Regions from separate parts of the Streptomyces sp. NPDC001093 genome, predicted to be linked through region 1. Evidence: riboswitches for the same ligand, from Rfam matches in the RefSeq annotation. Region 1 holds a riboswitch; each other region holds the start of a gene.
What was found. A riboswitch is a leader RNA that binds a small molecule or an ion and turns the genes downstream of it on or off. The one in region 1 is predicted to bind S-adenosylmethionine.
Positions count from the first base shown of each region.

Region 2: linked by a shared signal. The riboswitch ahead of ABT288_RS46865 (amino acid ABC transporter permease) and the one ahead of thrC (threonine synthase) in region 1 are both predicted to bind S-adenosylmethionine.
Region 3: linked by a shared signal. The riboswitch ahead of ABT288_RS32300 (aminotransferase class V-fold PLP-dependent enzyme) and the one ahead of thrC (threonine synthase) in region 1 are both predicted to bind S-adenosylmethionine.

Region 1 is NZ_JBEPBF010000002.1:137,363-139,623, reverse strand. It holds gene ABT288_RS01920 (glucosyl-3-phosphoglycerate synthase) at 55-999, opposite strand; SAM riboswitch class I at 1,161-1,325, shown strand; gene thrC (threonine synthase) at 1,343-2,261, shown strand, end outside.
Region 2 is NZ_JBEPBF010000198.1:4,322-6,582, reverse strand. It holds gene ABT288_RS46875 (hypothetical protein) at 152-409, shown strand; gene ABT288_RS46870 (4Fe-4S binding protein) at 535-645, shown strand; SAM riboswitch class IV at 814-922, shown strand; gene ABT288_RS46865 (amino acid ABC transporter permease) at 1,249-2,229, shown strand; gene ABT288_RS46860 (amino acid ABC transporter ATP-binding protein) at 2,226-2,261, shown strand, end outside.
Region 3 is NZ_JBEPBF010000083.1:37,687-39,947, forward strand. It holds gene trpD (anthranilate phosphoribosyltransferase) at 1-900, shown strand, start outside; SAM riboswitch class IV at 976-1,092, shown strand; gene ABT288_RS32300 (aminotransferase class V-fold PLP-dependent enzyme) at 1,255-2,261, shown strand, end outside.

The DNA of each region.
Region 1 (2,261 bases):
GCTCAAACGTACGGCCACGTCCGGCACGCCGACGTATACGACCCCGCGGCCGGTTCACGCCACCCTGCGCTCGGCGTACTCCGCGATCTCCACCATCGGCGGCCGTTCCTCGGTGTCCACCGAGTAGGTGCGCGGCTCGAAGCCCTCCTCGCCCCGCTCGAACTGGGTGAGGGAGGGGCGGATCAGATGGCCGCGGGCCAGCCGGAGCTGGGCCGTGCGGTAGATCGCCGCGGCCATCCGGCCCAGCGCCTGCCCGTCCTGGTGGCGGTGCTTGCGCACGCCCACGTCCACCTGTGCCAGCGCGTCGAGACCGACCAGGTGCAGGGCGTCCACCAGCATGCCCAGCTCCACGCCGTACCCGACCGGGAACGGCAGCTGTTCCAGCAGCGAGCGCCGGGCCGCGTACTCGCCGCCGAGCGGCTGGACGAAGCCGGCCAGCTGCGGCCAGTGCATGTTCAGCAGGGGGCGGGCCATCAGCTCGGTGACCCGGCCGCCCTGACCGGTGGCGCCGCCCAGCGGGCGGTCGTACATGCCCTTGACCAGGTCCACCCCGGGCTCGGTGAGCAGCGGGCCGACGATCCCGGAGACGAAGTCGGAGGAGAACTCCCGCAGGTCCGCGTCGATGAAACAGACGATGTCCCCGCTGGTGGCCAGGAGCGAGCGCCACAGCACCTCACCCTTTCCGGGGACGGCGGGAATGCGGGGCAGGATCTCGTCCCGGTGAACCACCCGCGCGCCCGCGGCGGCGGCGACCTCGGAGGTGCGGTCGGTGGAGCCGGAGTCGACCACCACGATCTCGTCGACGAGGGGGACCTGCTCGACGAGGTCGTGCCGGATGACGGCGACGATGTCGCCGACCGTCTCCTCCTCGTTGAGCGCGGGCAGTACGACACTGATCGTCTGGCCGGTGCGCTGCTTGGCGCACAGGATCCGGTGGAGCGGGCGATCGGCCACGGACCAGGAGCGGGTGGCCAGCCAGCGCTCGACTTCTTCCAGCACGGTCTGCGGCTCCTCACTGTTCGTGATCGCACGGGCTGCACCGTGTGATCCATCTCGCGGTTCGGACGACTATCTCAACTCTCCTGGCCTTCGGTTACAGTCTTGAACAACGCCGATGACCATCGCATGTCGGGGGTCGGAGCGCGTTCACAACCGCATACCGCTCATCCAGAGGGGCAGAGGGACACGGCCCGATGAAGCCCCGGCAACCCTCCAGTCGGTACTCGTAGATCGGCCTGATCAGGCTCGATCGCTCCGCGAGGCTCCCGGCTAGGGAAGGTGCCAAATCCGTCTCACGGCGAGGTGCGTCGTGAGGAAGATGAGGAGAAAGGGCCTCGCCTCCATGGCTGTGCAGACAGTTGCAAGCTCCACCGATTCCACCGTAGACCTCGGTCCCGCCGCGGCCCTGAGCTGTCGCGAGTGCGGTCACCGCGTCCCCCTCGGTCCGGTGTTCGCCTGCGAGGAGTGTTTCGGTCCGCTGGAGATCGCCTACGACTTCTCCGCCTACGACACCGAAGAGCTGCGCCGCCGTATCGAGTCCGGCCCCGCGAACATCTGGCGGTACGCGCCGCTGCTGCCGGTCCCGGCCGACGTGGCCGACAAGCCGAACCTGAACCCGGGCTGGACCAAGCTGGTCAAGGCCGACAACCTCGCCCGCGAACTCGGCGTCACCGGCGGCCTGTTCGTCAAGGACGACTCCGGCAACCCGACCCACTCCTTCAAGGACCGCGTGGTGGCCCAGGCCCTGGAGGCCGCCCGCGCCTTCGGCTTCACCACCCTGTCCTGCTCCTCCACCGGCAACCTCGCCGGTGCCGTCGGCGCCGCCGCGGCCCGCGCCGGTTTCCGGTCCTGCGTGTTCATCCCGCACGACCTGGAGCAGGGCAAGGTCGTCATGGCCGCGGTCTACGGCGGCGAGCTCGTCGGCATCGAGGGCAACTACGACGACGTCAACCGCTTCTGCTCCGAGCTGATCGGCGACCCGGCCGGCGAGGGCTGGGGCTTCGTCAACGTCAACCTGCGGCCGTACTACGCGGAGGGCTCCAAGACGCTCGCGTACGAGATCTGCGAGCAGCTCGGCTGGCGGCTGCCCGACCAGATCGTGGTCCCGATCGCCTCCGGCTCCCAGCTGACGAAGATCGACAAGGGTCTGCAGGAGCTGGTCGGGCTCGGCCTCGTCGAGGACAGGCCGTACAAGATCTTCGGTGCGCAGGCCGAGGGCTGCTCGCCGGTGTCGACCGCCTTCAAGGCGGGCCACGACGTCG
Region 2 (2,261 bases), on a different contig from region 1:
CTTCACCGGAGGCGGCAGCCACGACGCCGCGTGGGCGGCGTTCTCGGGCAGCTGGGCCGGCCGGGGCGCCGCCGAGTTCGCCACCCGGCGGGTCCGTCCGGACCGTGGGCTGCGACCCGTGGGGACGGCCGGCCTCCGCCCGACCTGTGCCGTGAACGCAGGTCACGGCGAGGTCGTCGCCGCCGTCCAGCGCGAGGTCCTGCCGTACGACCGCAACTACCTGCGGCACGCCGACCGTCTCGAGCCGGCTCTGCGGTCGCTGCACGGGACGCGGTCCGCGGTCCGCGAAGGGCTGGGGGCGAGCGGTGAGGAACTCTTCCGGGCCAGGGAAGCGGCCGCGATGGCGGCCCACGGCCGCTGGATGTACCACGCGGCACTGCACCGCACCGAATCGCGCGGCATGCACTAGCGGGCCGACCGGCCGACGCAGGATCCGGCCCAGCACCATCGGCTGCTCACCGGTGGGCTCGACGAGGTCTGGAGCCGTCCGGAGCCGGCGTCGCGGGCGCTGGTCACGAGCGGAGGCCGAGCCGTGTGATCGAGATCGTCGAGCCGGACCGCTGCATCGCCTGCAACTGGTGCATCGAGGTGTGCCGGACGCGCGTCTTCGATCGCAGTGCCGACGGCGTTCCGTTGATCGCGTGACAGGACAGCTGCCAGACCTGCTTCCAGTGCGAGGCGTACTGCCCGACCGACGCGCCGTTCGTCGCCCCGCTGGTGACCGCGGTCGCTCCGGGCTCGCGCTTCGGCCGTTCACCTGGTGGACCGGCGTTGACAAATGTTCGGGCCGTTGCCTTAACTACTGCCCAGAACGGTCATGAGCGTCAGCGACAAGCCCTGGCTTGCTGACCGGCAACCCTCCCGCCGCGGTGGGGTGCCCCAGGTGACGACCCGGCCGATGAAGTTTCGGTAAGCGCGAGGCCCCAGGGCCGGAACAGTGACGGTGACACCATGTACGCAGCTCCCAGGACGGCCGCCCGCCGCTCCCCGGGCTGCGTACCGTCGTACGCGAACCTGCTCGTCGCCGATCGTGCCGTCGATCTGCTCCGCGTGAACAGCGCACTGTGTACCGCACCGGGCCGCGCCCGCTGTCGGGGCTGACACCTCCCCGCAGCCCCCGCACTTCCTGACGAACACCGCGCCCGCGGTGTGCCCCCTTGCCCTCCCCGCCCCGGTACCTCGCCGTCGTGTGCGCCGCCGCATGCCGCCGTGCTTCCGGGGTGTGTGCCCACCCAGCCGGAGCCCACCATGAGTGAACCCCCTGGTGCCACCGTCACCCTCGCCGAGGCGCCGACCGTCGACGAACCGTCAAAAGCTCTCACAGCCCAGCGGGTTCTTCCGCTGCGGCGGCCAGGCCGCTGGATCCTCACCGCGGTCGTGCTGGTCCTGGTCGCCCAGTTCGTGCACGGACTGGTCACCAACCCCTTCTACCAGTGGGACCGCTGGAGCTACTGGTTCCTGCGCCCCACCATCCTCGACGGCCTGCTGATCACCCTCGAAGTCACCGCCTACAGCGCGGTGCTGGGCCTTGTCGGCGGCATTGTGCTCGCACTGGGCCGGCTCTCGAAGAGCCCGGTGCTGCGCGCGGTCAGCTGGACCTACGTCTGGGCGCTGCGCTCCATCCCGCTCATCGTGGTGCTGATCTTCCTCTACAACTTCAGCGCTCTGTACAAGACGTTGAGCGTCGGCATCCCCTTCGGCCCGGCCTTCTTCTCCTTCGACGAGTCGAGACTCGCCACCGACATGGTCGTCGCCGTCGTCGGCCTCAGCCTCAACGAGGCCGCCTACGCGGCCGAGGTCGTACGCGGCGGCATCCTCTCCGTCGACCAGGGCCAGCACGAGGCTGCCGCGGCGCTCGGCCTGCCGAAGGGCTACCAGTTCCGGAAGATCGTCTTCCCGCAGGCGCTGCGCTCGATCATCCCGAACTACGTCAACCAGCTCATCGGCCTGATCAAGGGAACCTCGCTGGTCTTCTACGTCTCCCTGCTCGACCTGTTCGGCTCCGCGCAGACCATGGGCGCCACCTACCCCGGAGACATCGTGCCGCTGCTGCTGGTCGTCACCGTCTGGTACCTGATCCTGACCAGCATCGTGTCCGTCATCCAGTTCTACGTCGAGCGGCACTACGCCCGCGGTGCCACCCGCAGCCTGCCGCCGACGCCGCTGCAGAAGCTCCGCACCGGTCTCTCCGGCCTGCGGGCCCGTATCCGCCGGGAGGCCGCCGTATGACCGCCGAGACGCTCGAAGCCCTGGCGGACGTC
Region 3 (2,261 bases), on a different contig from region 1:
GCGGTGGCGCTGCGGGCCAAGGGACAGACGGTGCAGGAGATCACCGGTCTGGTCCGCACCATGTACGAGCACGCGAACGTGATCGAGGTGCCCGGCCGTACCGTCGACATCGTCGGTACGGGCGGCGACGGGGCCAGGACGGTGAACATCTCGACCATGTCGTCACTGGTCGTCGCCGGTACGGGCGCGAAGGTCGTCAAGCACGGCAACCGCGCCGCGTCCTCCGCCTCCGGGTCCTCCGACGTCCTGGAGAAGCTGGGCGTCAACCTCGACCTCACGCCCCGACGGGTGGCCGAGGTCGCGGAGGAGGCCGGCATCACCTTCTGCTTCGCGGTCAAGTTCCACCCCGCGCTGCGTCATGTGGGCGCCGCGCGTGGTCAGTTGGGCATCCGGACGGTGTTCAACCTGCTCGGTCCGCTGACCAACCCGGCGAAGGTGCGGGCCCAGGCGGTCGGCGTGGCCGTCGTCCGCGAGGCGCCGATCGTCGCGGGCGTGCTCGCGGAGCGCGGCAACTCCTCGCTGGTCTTCCGCGGCGACGACGGGCTGGACGAGCTGACCACGACGTCCACGTCCCACGTCTGGGTCGTGCGGGACGGCAAGGTCACCGAGGAGACCTTCGACCCGCGGGACGTCGGCATCGACCTCGTCCCCGTGGAGGCGCTGCGCGGCGGCGACCCGTCGCACAACGCCGAGGTCGCCCGTCGCCTGCTGGACGGCGAGCGGGGCCCGGTACGGGACGCGGTGCTGCTGAACTCCGCGGCGGCCCTCGTGGCCCTGGACCCGACGGACGCCCCGCTCGCCGACCAGCTCCGCGCCGGCATGGCCAGGGCCGCCGAGTCCATCGACTCGGGGGCGGCGAAGCGGACACTGGAGCGCTGGGTGGCCGCGAGCAACGCCTAGCGGTCACCGACGGTCGTCCCGCGATCCGGACACGGGTTGCGGGACGACGATCATTTCGCGTACGTTCCTGTACCAGGTCATGAGTGACAGTCATGAGGCCCCGGCCGACTGTCCGGCAACCCTCCGTCCGTGGCGGGGTGCCCCGGGTGAGGACCAGGCCGTAGGCAGCGAGGTCTACGGCAAGCGCGGACCCCTCGCGCGCTGCTGAGAGCGCGGGACCAGGGGTCCTGGTCATCGAGGGAGCCTTCCGTGAGCAAGCGAATGCGATAGGGCCGCAGAGCCCCGCCTCCGCATCCCCCTTTTTCTCTTCTTTCCGTACGTCGTCTTCGGCGTACGTTCTCACGGGAGTTCCCCATGTCCGTCTTCACCGCTGCCGCCGACCAGTCCGTTTGTGCCCCCCTGCCCGTTCTGGGCCGGGATGTCACCGTCCCGCTCGTCACCGGCGGCGAGGTCACCTACGCGGCCCTCGACTACGCGGCCAGCGCCCCCGCCCTGCAGCGCGTCTGGGACGACGTGGCCGCCTACGCGCCGTACTACGGCAGTGTCCACCGCGGCGCCGGCTACCTCTCCCAGCTCTCCACCGACCTGTTCGAGAACGCCCGCCAGACGGTCGCCGAGTTCCTGGACTGCCGCGCCGACGACCAGGTGGTCTTCACCCGCTCCACCACGGACTCGCTGAACCTCCTGGCCCGTGCCCTCCCGGCCGGCTGCCAGGTCTTCGTCTTCGAGACCGAGCACCACGCCTCCCTGCTGCCCTGGCAGGGCGCCCGTGTCACCTACCTGAACGCCCCGCGCACCCCGCAGCAGGCCGTCACGGCCCTGGAGCGGGCCCTCGCCGACCGCGACCCGTACGGCCCGGCCCTCGTCTGCGTGACCGGTGCCTCCAACGTCACCGGCGAGCTGTGGCCCGTACGGGAGCTGGCGGCAGCCGCCCACGCGCACGGCGCCCGGATCGTCCTGGACGCCGCCCAGCTGGCTCCCCACCACCCGGTGTCCGTCCGTGACCTGGACGTCGACTGGGTCGCCTTCTCGGGCCACAAGCTGTACGCCCCCTTCGGCTCCGGTGTCCTGGCCGGCCGCGCCGACTGGCTGCGCGCGGCCGAGCCGTACCTCGCGGGCGGCGGCGCCAGCCGCAAGGTGACCCGGCGTCAGGACGGCGGTGTGGACGTGGAGTGGCACGAGAGCGCCGCGCGGCACGAGGCGGGGTCGCCCAATGTGATCGGCGCCTACTCCATCGCGTCCGCATGCAAGGCCCTCACCGAGGCCGGCTGGGACACCCTGGTGGCCCGTGAGCAGCACCTGATCGCCAGGGTCCGCGAGGGCCTGGCGGAGGTCCCCGAGGTGAAGATCCTCTCCCTCTT